2 regions of the Kineococcus aurantiacus genome follow, and region 2 is predicted to be linked to the other one. Evidence: riboswitches for the same ligand, from Rfam matches in the RefSeq annotation. Region 2 holds a riboswitch; the other holds the start of a gene.
The links. A riboswitch is a leader RNA that binds a small molecule or an ion and turns the genes downstream of it on or off. The one in region 2 is predicted to bind glycine.
Positions count from the first base shown of each region.

Region 1 (7,139 bases), 2.6 Mb from region 2:
CGGCGTTCTGCGAGGAGGTCGCGCGCGACGTGCGCCGCTCCCGGCGCCCGCCGGGCTGAGCGGCCGGGCTGAGCGGCCGGGTCAGCACTCGGGGACGTTGACCCCCACCACGGTCAGGGCGAGCCCGCCCAGCGACGTCTCCTTGTACTCCGAGCGCATGTGCGCGCCCGTCTGCCGCATCGTGGCGATGGCGGTGTCCAGGCTCACGACGTGGTGGCCGTCACCGCGCATCGCCGTGCGCGCGGCGTGGATGGCGGTGGTGGCCCCCACCGCGTTGCGCTCGATGCAGGGGATCTGCACCAGGCCCCCGACGGGGTCGCACGTCAGCCCCAGGTGGTGCTCGACGGCGATCTCGGCGGCGTTCTCCACCTGCTCGGGCGTGCCGCCGAGGACCTCGGCCAGGCCCGCGGCGGCCATGGCGCTGGCCGAGCCCACCTCGCCCTGGCACCCCACCTCCGCCCCGGAGATGGACCCGGTCTCCTTCAGGACGATCCCGACGCCGCCGGCGGCCAGCAGGAACCGCACCGTCCCGGCGTCGTCGGCCCCGGGCACGAAGCGGCGGTAGAAGTGGAGGACCGCGGGGACGATGCCCGCGGCGCCGTTGGTGGGTGCGGTGACCACGCGCCCGCCGGCGGCGTTCTCCTCGTTGACGGCCAGGGCGAACAGGCTCACCCAGTCCATGGCGTGCAGGACGTCGGACCCCGACGAGCCCTCCTCGGCCCGCAGCTGGGCGTGCAGCCGCGGGGCGCGGCGCCGCACGCCCAGCCCGCCGGGCAGCACGCCGTCGGTGACGAGGCCGTGGTCGACGCAGGCGCGCATGGCGTCGAAGATCCGCAGCAGCCCGGCGTCGACCTCCGCGGCCGGGCGCAGGCTCTCCTCGTTGCGCCGCACCAGGTCCGCGACGCCCAGCCCCGTGGTGCGGCAGCGGTCGAGGAGTTCGGCCCCGGTGCGGAAACCCCACGGCAGGTCCTCCCCCGCGCCCGCCACGGGCTCGGAGGCGTCCAGCGGGTGGTCCTTCACGAACCCCCCGCCGACGGAGTACGACGTCCGTTCGGCGAGGACGTCCCCCGCCGCGTCGCGGGCCGTGAAGACCATGCCGTTGGGGTGCGCGGGCAGCGGGGTGCCGCCGAGGAGGCGCACGTCGGCGTCGAGGTCGAAGCCCACGGCGTGCCGGCGCAGGACGTCCAGCCGCCCGGTGCGGCGGACCTCCTCGAGGTGCCCCCCGACGGCGTCGGGGTCCAGGAGCTCGGGCCGTTCCCCGAGCAGGCCCAGGACGACGGCCCGGTCGGTGCCGTGGCCGCGGCCGGTCGCCCCGAGGGAGCCGTGCAGGTCGACCGCGATCGAGTGGACCCGCGGCAGGAGGCCGTCGCGGTCGAGGCCCTCGGCGAAGGCGAGCGCGGCGCGCATGGGGCCGACGGTGTGCGAGCTGGAGGGGCCGACGCCGATGGAGAACATGTCGAACACGGACAGCGCCACGGCTCAGCGCTCCCGCCGGTAGAAGGGCAGCACGACGACCTCGACGGGCAGCTCGGTGCCCCGCACGTCGACGGCCAGGGCGGTCCCGGGCGCGGCGAGGCCGCGCTCGACGTGGGCCATCGCGACGGGGAAGCCCAGCGTGGGCGACAGGGCGCCGCTGGTCACGACGCCGACGGCCGAGCCGTCGTGGACGACGGAGTACCCCGCGCGCGCCGCCCGGCGCCCGGTGCCGCGCAGGCCCACGAGGACCCGGGCGGGTTCGCGGGTGGACAGCTCCCGCAGGGCTTCCAGGCCCACGCCGCTGTCCTTGTCGAGCTTCACGACGCGACCCAGGCCGGCCGCGTAGGGCGTGACGTCCCGGCTGAGCTCGTGCCCGTACAGCGGCATCCCGGCCTCCAGCCGCAGGGTGTCGCGGCAGGCCAGGCCGGCGGGGACGCCGCCGTGCTCGCGGGTGGCGGCCAGCAGCGCGTCCCAGACCGCGGTGGCGGCGGCCACGGGGGCGAAGACCTCGAAGCCGTCCTCGCCCGTGTAGCCGGTGCGGGCGACGAGGACCTCGCTGCCGGCCAGGGTGGTGGGCAGGCAGCGGTAGTAGCCGAGCCCGCTCAGGTCGGCGTCGGTGAGCGGGTCGACGACCGCGAGCGCGGCCGGGCCCTGGACGGCCACGAGGGCCCAGTCGGCGGTCTCGTCGGCGACGACCGCGTCGAAGGGGGCGCAGCGGGTGGTGAGCTCGCGGGCGACGACGCCGGAGTTGGCGGCGTTGGCGACGACGAGGAACTCCTGCTCGCCGAGCCGGTAGGTCACGACGTCGTCGAGGATGCCGCCGTCGGCGTCGACGACCATGCCGTAGGCCGCGCGGCCCAGGGGCATGGTGGAGGGCTTGCCGACGAGGGCGTGGTCGAGGGCCTGGGCGGCCCGGGGGCCGCTGACGCGCAGCTCGCCCATGTGCGAGAGGTCGAAGATCCCGGCGGTGGTGCGCACGGCCTGGTGCTCGGCGAGGTCGGAGGCGTAGCGCAGGGGCATGGACCACCCGGCGAAGTCGGTCATCGACGCGCCGAGGGCGGCGTGGGCGGCCGCGAGCGGGCTGGCGGTGGTCACGGGGGCTCCTCTCGGCACGGCCGCACGTCGCGGCCGGGCGGTACCCCCTCTGTCGCGGGACCTGAGAGCTTCGCCCTGGGCAGGGCTTTCCCCGTCGGTGAGGACCGTGGGGTCCTGCTTTCCAGAGCGGCCTGCCCGCGGCGGTGCGTGGACCTGAGAGGTTCCGGGGTGGTTGCTCCTACGGTGCCCACCGGGGGCGGTGGGGCTCTCCCGCCGGGGCGAAGCGGCCGTGTGTCCAGTTGTGGGCCTCAGCCTGGCACACGGCCGGTCCCGGCAGCCAGGGTGCGCGCTCAGAGCTCGCCGGTGAGGAACTGCGCGCGGCCGTGCCCGAAGGACCAGTCGGCGTCGGAGTTCTCGACGAGGCAGACGACGAGGTCGCCGGGGTCGACGCCGGCGCGCTCCCGCAGGTGGTGGGCCAGGAGGCGGTGGAGAGCCTCCTTCTGCTCGCGCGGGCGCGGGCGGCTGGTCACCTGCAGGACGACGACGCCGTCGGTGCGCTCGATGCCGAGGCCGGTGTCGTGGACGACCAGCTCACCGCGCGGGTGCTGGTGGACGACCTGGTAGCGGTCGCCGGGCGGGACCTCGAACGCCTCGAGGACGGCCGCGTGGGCGGCGTCGAGCAGGGCGGTCAGCTCGGCGGGGGTGCGGCCGGCGACGAGGTCGAAGCGGAGCAGGGGCACGGGAACCTCCAGGACCATTTGTCCTGTCATTCTGACACATCTGTTCGCGGGTGGACAGGCCCGGTCGTCCCGCGCACGACGAGCCGGGGTTCGAGGACGACGTCGCGCGCCTCCTCCGACCCCTCCCCCTCCAGCCGGTCGACCGCCAGCCGCACCGCGCAGCGCGCCTGCCCGGCCGGGTCCTGGCTGACGGTCGTCAGCCGCACGTGCCCCAGCTGGGCCAGCGGGCTGTCGTCGTACCCGCTCAGCGACACCCGCCCCGGCACGGCGATCCCCTCGCGGTTGAGGACGTCCAGGAAGCCCAGGGCGACGCGGTCGCTGACGGCGACGACGGCCGACCCCGACCACCCCTGCGCCAGGACCCGCCGGGCCGCGTCGACGCCGGCCTCCTCGTCGAACCCGGCGTCGACGGTGCGCACGCCCAGGCCGAGGGCGGCGGCCGCGGCCTCCACCCCGGCGCGGCGGTCGGCGGCGATGTCCCCCGCACCCCCGCCGACGTGCAGCAGCTCGCGGTGCCCCAGCGCGGCCAGGTGCTCCACGACCAGCCGCACGCCCGTCTCGTCACAGGCGCGCACGACGTCGGGACCGCGCCCGGCGCCGTCCCGGGGCCGGGGCCGGCGGCCCAGCACCACGACGGGCGCGCGGGCGTCGAGGGCGACCAGCTCGTCCGCGCCGGACTCCGGCCCCAGCAGCAGCAGCGACTCGCAGCGCGAGTCCAGCAGCGCCTCCTGGGCCGCCCCCTCGCCGCGGGTGCGGGTCGTCGGGGCGAGCACCACCTCGTAGCCGGCCTCCTCGGCGGCCGCCTGCAGCTCCTCGACGAGCTCGGCGTGGAAGGCGTTGCGGACGTTGGCGACGACGCCGAGCAGCCGGGTGCGGCGCAGCGCCAGGGAGCTCGCGGCGCGGTCGGCGCGGTAGCCGAGCTCCTCGGCGGCCCGCACCACGCGCGCGGCGGTCTCGGCGCTGGGACCCGGCGCCCCGCGCAGGGCCAGGGAGACCATGCCCTTCGACACGCCGGCCAGGGCGGCGACGTCCTTGATCGTGGGACGGCGGACGGGTCCCTGCGGCACGGGGCCTCCTCGGGCGCTTGACACGGACTGCTTTCGAACCGATTCTACTGAGCGTCGTTCAAACCGGTTTGAAGACCGTGGCGGCGCACCGACGACGGTGCGCCCCGACGCCCCGTCCTCACCCCGTCCCGTCCCCGTCCCGGAAGGCCACGACGATGCCCGTCCCCCGCACCCAGCCCCTCGGCGTCGCCGTCATCGGCGCCGGCATGGCCGGCCGCGCCCACCTCGCCGGCTACCGCGCCGCGACCACCCTGACCGGCGGCGCGTACGGCGAGGGCCTGCCCCCCGTCCGACTCGTCGCCGTCGCCGACGCGCACGCCCCCTTCGCGCAGGCCGCCGCGGCCCGGTACGGCTACGAGCGCGCCGAGACGAACTGGCAGGCGGTCGCCGAGGCCGACGACGTCGACGCCGTCAGCGTGGTCGTCGCCAACCACCTGCACCGCGAGATCGTCGAGGGGCTGCTGGCCGCCGGCAAGCACGTGCTGTGCGAGAAACCGCTGGCCCCCTCCGTCGCCGACGCCGAGGCCATGGTCGCCGCCGCCGCGGCCCACCCCGGTCAGGTCGCCGCCGTGGGTTTCACGTTCCGCCGCTCCCCCGCGATCAACGCGCTGCGCGAGCAGGTGCTGAACGGTCACCTCGGGCAGGTCCGCCACTTCAACGGGCACTACTGGTGCGACTACGCCGCCAACCCGGACGCCCCCATCAGCTGGCGCTACCAGGGCGGCCTGGGCTCGGGCGCCCTGGCCGACATCGGCAGCCACCTCGTCGACCTCGGCGAGTTCTTCTGCGGCCCCCTGGAGTCGGTCCGAGGCACCGTGTTCTCCCAGGTGACCGGGCGTCGCCCCAAACCCCTCGGCGTGGTCGTCGGGCACGCGATGGCCGAGGTCGGGACCGAGTTCGAGGACGTCGGGAACGAGGACCTCGCCACGTTCACCGCGACGTTCGCGAACGGCGCCACCGGGACCTTCTCCGTCTCCAGGGTCGCCCACGGGCTCCCGAACGGTCTGGGGTTCGAGGTCTTCACCGAGAACGGCGCGGGAGCCTTCGACCTCAACCGCACCGGGGAGTTCACCATCGCCGACTCCACCGCGCCGGGCGTCGTCAACGGGTACCGCCAGGTCCTCGTCGGGCCCGAGCACCCCTACGTCGCCGGCGGTCTGCCCATGGACTTCCCCAGCGTCGGGCACGGCCAGAGCGACTTCTTCACGTTCCAGTGCCGGGCGTTCCTCAACGAGGTCGCCGGCGGCGTCGGCACCCCCATCGGCGAGCTGCCCGTCGTGCCGCCGCTGGCGCACGGCCTGCACAACCTGCGGGTGCTGGAGGCGGTCACCCGGGCCGCCGACGGCCAGGGCGAGATCGTCCCGGTGGACTGAGGGGAGTCGACCGTGAAGCTCGGCGTCTACAACGCGATCCTGCACGACCGTCCCCTGCCCGAGGCGCTCGAGGTCGTCGCCGGCCTGGGCCTGACCGGCATCGAACTGAACTCCGGCGGGTTCCTGCCCCCGGTGCACGTCCCGGCCTTCGACGACGTCCTCGTCAGCGACACCGCCCGCGACGACTTCCTCGGCCTCTTCGAGGGCACCGGCGTCGAGATCGCCGGCCTGAACTGCAACGGCAACCCGCTGCACCCGAACCCCGTCATCGGCGACGCGCACGCCGAGGACGTCCGCCGCTCGATCCGGCTGGCGAACCGCCTCGGCCAGCACCGCGTCGTCACGATGTCGGGGCTGCCCGGGGCCGAACCGGGCGCGCGGGTCCCGACGTGGGTCGTCAACGCGTGGAACTCCCGCGACCTGGACGTCCTCGAGCACCAGTGGAGCGTCGCGGTCCCGTTCTGGCGGGAGGTCGACGCCCTCGCCCGCGACCTCGACGTCAAGGTGGCGCTCGAGCTGCACCCGCAGAACATCGCCTTCAACCCCGCCGGCCTGCGCGAACTCGTCGAACGCACCGGCGCGACGAACATCGGCGTCGAGCTCGACGCCTCGCACCTGTTCTGGCAGCAGATGGACCCCGTCGCCGTCGTCCGCGACCTCGGCCCCCTGGTGTTCCACGCCGCCGCCAAGGACGTGCGCATCAACCCGGCCGCCGCCGTCCACGGCGTGCTGGACAACCGGTTCCGCCGCCTGGACCCCTCGGAGGACCGCACCAACCTCGGCGGCGACGAGTGGGTCAACGAGTGGCCGGAGGACTCCGCGTGGGACTTCGTCGCGCTCGGCAAGGGCCACGACACCGCGTTCTGGGCCGAGTTCCTGCGGGCCCTGCACGAGGTCGACCCCGACATGGTCTGCAACATCGAGCACGAGGACGTCGAGCTCGGTCGCGTCGAGGGCCTCCGGGTCGCCGCGGAGGTCCTGCTGGAGGCCGCGCGGGTCGCCGGCGTCTGACCCCGCACCGCCCGTCATGCTGGGGGCATGACCGTCGACGAGGACACCCCGGCCGGCACCACGGTGGACCTGGCGCGCGCTGACGCCGTCCACGCCTGGTCCCTGGACCGCACGCTCGGGCGGTTCCGCGCCGGCACCACCGCGGAACCGTCCGGGCTGCCCCTCCTGGACCTGCCCGCCGCGCTGCACGCGCGCGGCTACCGCACCGTCCAGGTGTGCCACTTCCACCTGCCGCACCGCGACGCCGGGTACCTGGGCGAGCTGCGCGCCGCGCTGGCGGAGGCGCACGTCGACCTCGACGCCCTGCTCGTCGACGACGGCGACCTCACCTCCCCCACCGACGCCCCCGCGCAGGAGGCGTGGGTGTCCGGGTGGCTGGAGGCGGCGGAGACCCTGGGCGCCCGCCGGGTCCGCGTCATCGCCGGCAAGACCCGCAC
Region 1 is NZ_JACCBB010000001.1:2,998,399-3,005,537, reverse strand. Features, by position in the region: gene BJ968_RS14545 (LysR substrate-binding domain-containing protein) at 1-59, shown strand, start outside; gene BJ968_RS14540 (L-serine ammonia-lyase) at 82-1,476, opposite strand; gene gcvT (glycine cleavage system aminomethyltransferase GcvT) at 1,480-2,571, opposite strand; glycine riboswitch at 2,613-2,701, opposite strand; glycine riboswitch at 2,703-2,794, opposite strand; gene BJ968_RS14530 (tautomerase family protein) at 2,862-3,251, opposite strand; gene BJ968_RS14525 (LacI family DNA-binding transcriptional regulator) at 3,278-4,318, opposite strand; gene BJ968_RS14520 (Gfo/Idh/MocA family protein) at 4,474-5,691, shown strand; gene BJ968_RS14515 (TIM barrel protein) at 5,704-6,702, shown strand; gene BJ968_RS14510 (sugar phosphate isomerase/epimerase family protein) at 6,730-7,139, shown strand, end outside.
Region 1: linked by a shared signal. The riboswitch ahead of gcvT (glycine cleavage system aminomethyltransferase GcvT) and the one ahead of gcvP (aminomethyl-transferring glycine dehydrogenase) in region 2 are both predicted to bind glycine.

Region 2 (7,139 bases):
TCGAACACTCGTCGGGTGGCGATGACGAGGAGGCCGGCGTGAGCAGTGGCGACACAGTCGCGGGGTCGTCGCGGAAGTCGACCCGACCCGCCCGTGCTCAAGGTGTGCTCTTCACCGAGGACCTCCCGGACCTCGACGACGAGGTCGGGTACCGCGGGCAGACCGCGTGCAAGGCCGCCGGCATCACCTACCGGCAGCTGGACTACTGGGCCCGCACCGGTCTGGTCGAGCCCAGCGTGCGCGGGGCCTCCGGCTCGGGCACGCAGCGCCTCTACGGCTTCCGCGACATCCTCGTGCTCAAGGTCGTCAAGCGGCTGCTGGACACCGGGGTCTCCCTGCACCAGATCCGCACCGCCGTCACGCACCTGCGCGAGCGCGGTGTCGACGACCTGGCCCAGATCACCCTCATGTCCGACGGCGCCAGCGTCTACGAGTGCACCTCGGCGGACGAGGTGATAGATCTCGTCCAGGGCGGCCAGGGGGTCTTCGGCATCGCCGTCGGCCGCGTCTGGCGCGAGGTGGAGGGCGAGCTGGCCTCCCTGCCCAGCGAGCGCCCCGCCCCCCGCGAGGAGGGCGAAGGGGCCATGGTCCTGGCCGACGAGCTCTCCCGCCGCCGCGCCGCCCGCGAAGCGGGCTGACCGGACCGGTCGCCCTCGTCCGCAATGCCCCGGCCCGCACCGCCGGACGAGCTCCCGCAGGAGCCCGCCCGGTACGGGCCGCGCGGACGGCGCCCTAGTCGAGCAGCTCGGCGCGGGGCAGGGCCTGCATCGCGAACGGGTCGGTGACCCAGTCGTGCGCGTCGGGCAGCCAGATGACCGCCGCCAGCAGCGAATCGGCCCAGGTGCTCAGCAGCTCGTCCAGACCCACCCGCCAGGAGTGCTGGTAGCTCTCGCCGTCCTCGGCCAGCACCAGCTGCTCCACGACGGCGCGGCTCGTGCCCAGCCGGACCGCGATGAGCTCCTCGTCGCGGGCGAACAGCGGCAGCAGCGCCGGCGGCGCCGCCAGACCCGGTCCCTGACCGGTCGCCCGGCGCACGGCCTCCTCCAGCGTCAGGGGCACCCAGCCCCCCGGGCCGACGGTCGGTGCGCTGGCGCGGTAGGTGGTCCGGACCGGTTCCACGCCGTCCACCGCGCGCCACCAGGCGCGCGCGCCCCGGGGCAGCAGCAGACCCACCTGCCGCTCCAGGGCGTCGAGACGGGCGTCGTCGACCCCCGGCCGCAAGCGGGTGGCGATGTCGGCGCCCAAGCGCGTCCAGTGCGCGCGCAGCCGCTGGACCAGGCCGGTGACGCGGTCGGCCTCGGGGTCGGCGGCCGGGACGCGGACGGGGGAGGGCAGGGGACCGGCCGTGCGGGCCGGGCGCACCACGCGCGCCGCGCCCGGGTCCAGCCGGCCGGCGTCGAGGGGGGTGTTGGACGACGTCACGGAACCTCCTTGGACCCGCAGCGTTCGCGGGCAGAGCGGGGGCGGCACCAGCGGGGACGATCCCGGGCGCACGCCGTCCGACGACGGTACGCGCTGGCGGATCATCCCGCACTTCGGACGTACCGCACCCCGAACGGGTTCCCTCAGGCCGGCGGCAGCACCCGGTCCAGGACCGCGTCGAACTGCGCCGCGAGCGAACGCGCCGTGCGGGTCCTCAGCGAGTGCAGCGGGACCCCCGCGCCCTGCGACTGCGGCACCGACGCCCGGTCCGGCAGGGGTTCCAGGACGAGGTCGCCGAACAACCCCTGCAGCTCCTCGTACCGGAACCGCTGCTCCCCGGAGCGCTGGTTGAAGCGGTTGACCTGGATCCCCACGACGCGCGGTCCCTGCCGCAGCGCCCGCAGCTCGCGCACCGTGCGGTCCACCGCCGCCACCGAGAACCTGCTCGCGTCCGAGACGACGAGCACGGCGTCGGCGGCCCGCCACGCCGAGCGGGTCAGCCCGTTGAGCGACGGCGGGGTGTCCAGCAGCGCCAGCGCGTGGTCGTCCAGCTTCTTCAGGGCCCGCCGCAACGACTTCAGGGCCTCCTCGTCGGCGCTGGGGGTGTCCAGCCCCGCCGAGGCGTCCGACCCGCTCAGCACGTCCAGCAGACCCGGGTGGTCGTCCACCCAGCCGCTGGGGGCGACGGCCTCCTCGGCGACCCTGCGCTTGGGGGCCTGCATCACCGAGGCGACGTCGTGCGCGCGCTGGGCCGTCACGTCGAGGCCGGAGGTGGCGTCCGCCTGCGGGTCGAGGTCGACGACGAGCGTGCTGGCGCCGCGGTGGAGGGCCGCGGAGGCGAGCCCGAGGACGACGGAGGTCTTGCCCACCCCGCCCTTGGCGCTGCAGACGGCGAGGCTGATCACGGCGCAGACCCTAGCGGTGCGGGGACCCCCTAGAGTGGAGGCTGGCCGTTCACCCCGCGTGGGAGAGACCCCGACCGCACCGGCCGGGGCGCCGAAGGGGCAACATCCCCGGAACCTCTCAGGCAGAAGGACCACGTGGGGTTGGCCGCTCTGGAGCTCGCCGCGGGTGGGTGACAGACGGGGAGGTCCACCCAGTCCACGACCTCCGGAGAGCCGATGTCCTCGCCGTCCGTCCCCGCCACCGAACTGCCCGAGTTCACCCCCGAGCCGGCGGCCCTGCCCTTCAGCGCCCGCCACATCGGCCCCGACGCCACCGCCGTGGCCCGGATGCTGTCCGTCGTGGGCCTGGACTCCCTCGACGACCTCGTCGACCGGGCCGTGCCCGCGGGGATCCGCGACGGTGTGCTCGACCTGCCCGAAGCGCTCGGCGAGACGTCGGTGACGGCCGCGCTGCGGGCGCTGGCCGCCAAGAACCGCGTGGTCCCCTCGATGATCGGCCTGGGGTACGTCGGCACCCGCACCCCGGCCGTGGTGCGCCGCAACGTCCTGGAGGACCCGGCCTGGTACACGGCGTACACGCCGTACCAGCCCGAGATCTCCCAGGGGCGGCTGGAGGCCCTGCTGAACTTCCAGACCGCGGTCACCGACCTGACGGGGCTGGCGATCGCCAACGCCTCCCTGCTCGACGAGGGCACCGCCGCCGCCGAGGCCATGACGCTGGCGCGCCGCACCTCCAAGGCCCCCGCCGGTGCCGTGTTCGCCGTCGACGCCGACGTCCTGCCGCAGACCCTCGCGGTCCTGCGCACCCGGGCGCTGCCGCTCGGGCTGGAACTGGCCCTCGTCGACCTCGACACCCCCGACCCGCTGGCCGGTCTGGACGCCGTCTTCGGCCTGCTCGTGCAGTACCCGGGGACCTCGGGCAAGGTCCGCGACCTCGCCGGGGTCGTCGCCGACGCCCACGCCCGCGGGGCGGTCGCCGTGGCCGCCGCCGACCTGCTCGCCCTGACGCAGCTCGTCGCGCCGGGGGAGTTCGGGATCGACGTCGCCGTGGGCTCCAGCCAGCGCTTCGGCGTCCCCATGGGCGCCGGCGGCCCGCACGCGGCGTACATGGCCGTGCGCAAGGGGCTGGAGCGGTCCCTGCCCGGACGGCTCGTCGGGGTCTCCGTCGACGCCGACGGCAACCCGGCGTACCGCCTGGCGCTGCAGACCCGCGAGCAGCACATCCGCCGCGACAAGGCCACGTCGAACATCTGCACCGCCCAGGTGCTGCTGGCCGTCATGGCCGGCTGCTACGCCGTCTGGCACGGCCCCGAGGGGTTGCGGGCCATCGGGGCCCAGGTCGCCCGCCGCGCCGCCGCGCTCGCGCAGACCCTGCGGGCGGGAGGCGTCGAGGTCGTCCACGACGCGTTCTTCGACACCGTCCTGACCCGCGTCCCGGGCCGGGCGCGCGCCGTCGTCGACGCAGCCCTGGCGGCCGGGGTGAACCTGCGGTTCGTCGACGCCGACCACGTCGGGCTCACGGTCGACGAGACGACCACCGACGCCCACGTCGCGGCGGCCCTGGCCGGGTTCGGCCTCGACCCCGCCGAGGTGAGCGCCGAGCCCGCGCTGCCCGCCGCGCTGCGCCGCACGTCGGAGTTCCTGACCCACCCCGTGTTCTCGCAGCACCGCTCCGAGACGGCGATGCTGCGGTACCTGCGCCGGCTGTCCGACGCCGACTACGCCCTGGACCGCGGGGCCATCCCGCTGGGCTCGTGCACCATGAAGCTCAACGCCACGACCGAGCTCGAGCCCATCTCCTGGCCCGAGTTCGCCGACCTGCACCCCTACGCCCCCGCCGACCAGCTCGCGGGCACGGCCGAGCTCGTGGCCGACCTCGAGCGCTGGCTCGCCGAGGTCACCGGCTACGACGCGGTCTCGCTGCAGCCCAACGCCGGCTCGCAGGGGGAGTTCGCCGGGCTGCTGGCCATCCGCGCCTACCACGTGGCCCAGGGCCACGGGGAGCGCTCGGTCTGCCTCATCCCCAGCTCCGCGCACGGCACGAACGCCGCCAGCGCCGTCATGGCCGGGCTGAAGGTCGTCGTCGTGGCCTGCGACGAGGCCGGCAACGTCGACCTGGACGACCTGCGCGCCAAGGTGTCCGAGCACGCCCACGACCTCGCCGCGCTCATGGTCACCTACCCCTCCACGCACGGCGTCTACGAGGAGTCGATCCGCGAGGTCTGCGGGCTCGTCCACGACGCCGGCGGGCAGGTCTACGTCGACGGCGCGAACCTCAACGCCCTCGTCGGCCTGGCCCGGCCGGGCAAGTTCGGGGCGGACGTCTCGCACCTGAACCTGCACAAGACGTTCTGCATCCCCCACGGCGGCGGCGGCCCCGGCGTCGGGCCCGTCGCGGTCCGCTCCCACCTCGCGCCGTTCCTGCCCTCCACCGCCCCCGATGGCGAAGGGGTCGGCATGGTCTCGGCCGCCCCGTTCGGCTCGGCGGGGATCCTGCCGATCCCGTGGGCCTACCTGCGGCTCATGGGCCCCGACGGGCTGCGCGCCGCGACCGTCCAGGCCGTCCTGTCCGCCAACTACGTCGCCGCCCGGCTGTCCGAGGCGTTCCCCGTCCTGTACCGCGGGCCGGGCGGGCTCGTGGCCCACGAGTGCATCCTCGACCTGCGGCCCATGACCAAGGCCACGGGCGTGAGCGTCGACGACGTCGCCAAGCGGCTCATCGACCACGGCTTCCACGCCCCGACGATGTCCTTCCCCGTCGTCGGGACCCTCATGGTCGAACCGACCGAGAGCGAGGACCTCGCCGAGCTGGACCGGTTCTGCGACGCGATGCTCGCCATCGCCGCCGAGGTGCGCGAGATCGCCGACGGCCGCTGGGCCGTGGAGGACTCCCCGCTGCGGCACGCCCCGCACACGGCGGCCGCGCTCGTGGGGGAGTGGGACCACGCGTACTCGCGCACCGAGGCCGTCTACCCGAACGGGATGGACCCGCGGGCGAAGTACTGGCCGCCGGTGCGCCGCATCGACGGCGCCGCCGGGGACCGCAACCTCGTGTGCTCCTGCCCGCCCCTGAGCGAGTACGGGCAGGACTGAGGAGCGCGTGGGGGCGCTGCCGACCTTCCTGGTCGAGCACGCCGCGGCCGTGCCCGTGGCCCTGCTGCTCCTCGTCCTGGGGTGCGCGGGCCTGGGGTTGCTGGTGCGCCGGCGCCCCCGGGCGACGGCGTGGCTGCTCGCCGCGGCGCTGCTGCCCGTCGTGGGGCTGACCCTGGCCCCCGACGGGCGCGGGCGCCGCGCCGAGCAGTGGTGCCAGGCCGGTTTCAGCCTGCCCTCCCTCGGCAGCGTCGAGCTGCTCGCCAACGTCGCGCTGTTCGTGCCCGCCGCGGTGTTCGGCGTGCTGCTGCTGCGCCGGCCCGTGCTCGTCGTCCTCGGCGGGTCGGCGCTGTCGGCGGCGGTCGAGGTCGTGCAGGCCTCCGCGCCGGCCCTCGGCCGCTCCTGCACGACCGACGACTGGGCCATGAACACCGCGGGCACGATCGTCGGTGTCCTCGTCGGTGTGCTCGTCGGCTCGCCGCTGCCGGGCGTGGGTAGGATCCGCCGCAGGGGGTGATCACGGTGGAGTTCCTGGACGCGCTGCTGGACCGCAGCTGGCTCGTCTGGATCGCCGCCGCCCTCGTCCTGGGCATCCTGGAGATCACCGCGATCGACCTCGTCTTCGCCATGCTGGCCGGCGGGGCGCTCGCGGGTGCCCTCGCCGACGCCCTCGGTCTGGGGTTCGTCGGTCAGGTCCTCGTCGCGGCCGCGGCCGCCGCCCTGCTCATCGGCACCATCCGCCCGGTCCTGCTGCGGCGCCTGCGGATGCCGCCGGTCGGCACGACCAACACCCCCGCCCTCGTGGGGCGCCCGGCGCTCGTGCTGGCCGAGGTCACGGTGCGCGGCGGGCGGGTCAAGCTCGCCGGTGAGACGTGGTCGGCCCGCTCCACCGGCGCCGTCTTCGACGTCGGCGACGACGTGGTGGTCACCGCCATCGACGGGGCCACGGCCGTCGTCGGCCCCCTGCCCGCACCCCCCGCACCGACGCAGATCCCGGAGACCTGATGGACAACGTCGTCACCCTCATCGTCCTGGTGCTCGTCATCCTCTTCGCGGTGACGGTCGTCATCCGCACGATCCGCATCGTGCCGCAGGCCACCGCGGTCATCGTCGAGCGCCTCGGGCGCTACTCGCGGACGCTGGAGGCGGGGCTGCACTTCCTCGTCCCGTTCATCGACAAGGTCCGCGCGAACGTCGACCTGCGCGAGCAGGTCGTCTCGTTCCCGCCGCAGCCGGTCATCACCTCCGACAACCTCGTCGTGAGCATCGACACCGTCATCTACTACCAGCCCACGGACCCCAAGTCGGCCACCTACGAGATCGCCAACTACATCCAGGGCATCGAGCAGCTGACCGTCACGACGCTGCGCAACGTCATCGGCTCCCTGGACCTCGAGCAAACCCTGACCAGCCGCGACCAGATCAACGGCCAGCTGCGCGGGGTCCTCGACGAGGCCACCGGCCGCTGGGGGATCCGCGTGAACCGCGTGGAGCTCAAGGCCATCGACCCGCCGGCCAGCGTCCAGGACTCGATGGAGAAGCAGATGCGCGCCGAGCGCGACCGGCGCGCGGCCATCCTCAACGCCGAGGGCCTCAAGCAGTCCCAGATCCTCACCGCCGAGGGCGAGAAGCAGTCGCAGATCCTGCGCGCGGAGGGTTCGGCGCAGGCCGCGATCCTGCGCTCGCAGGGCGAGGCGAAGGCCATCACGCAGGTGTTCGACG
Region 2 is NZ_JACCBB010000001.1:447,091-454,229, reverse strand. Features, by position in the region: gene BJ968_RS02190 (MerR family transcriptional regulator) at 39-638, shown strand; gene BJ968_RS02185 (SMI1/KNR4 family protein) at 733-1,422, opposite strand; gene BJ968_RS02180 (AAA family ATPase) at 1,566-2,327, opposite strand; glycine riboswitch at 2,377-2,471, shown strand; gene gcvP (aminomethyl-transferring glycine dehydrogenase) at 2,544-5,420, shown strand; gene BJ968_RS02170 (VanZ family protein) at 5,428-5,934, shown strand; gene BJ968_RS02165 (NfeD family protein) at 5,931-6,422, shown strand; gene BJ968_RS02160 (SPFH domain-containing protein) at 6,422-7,139, shown strand, end outside.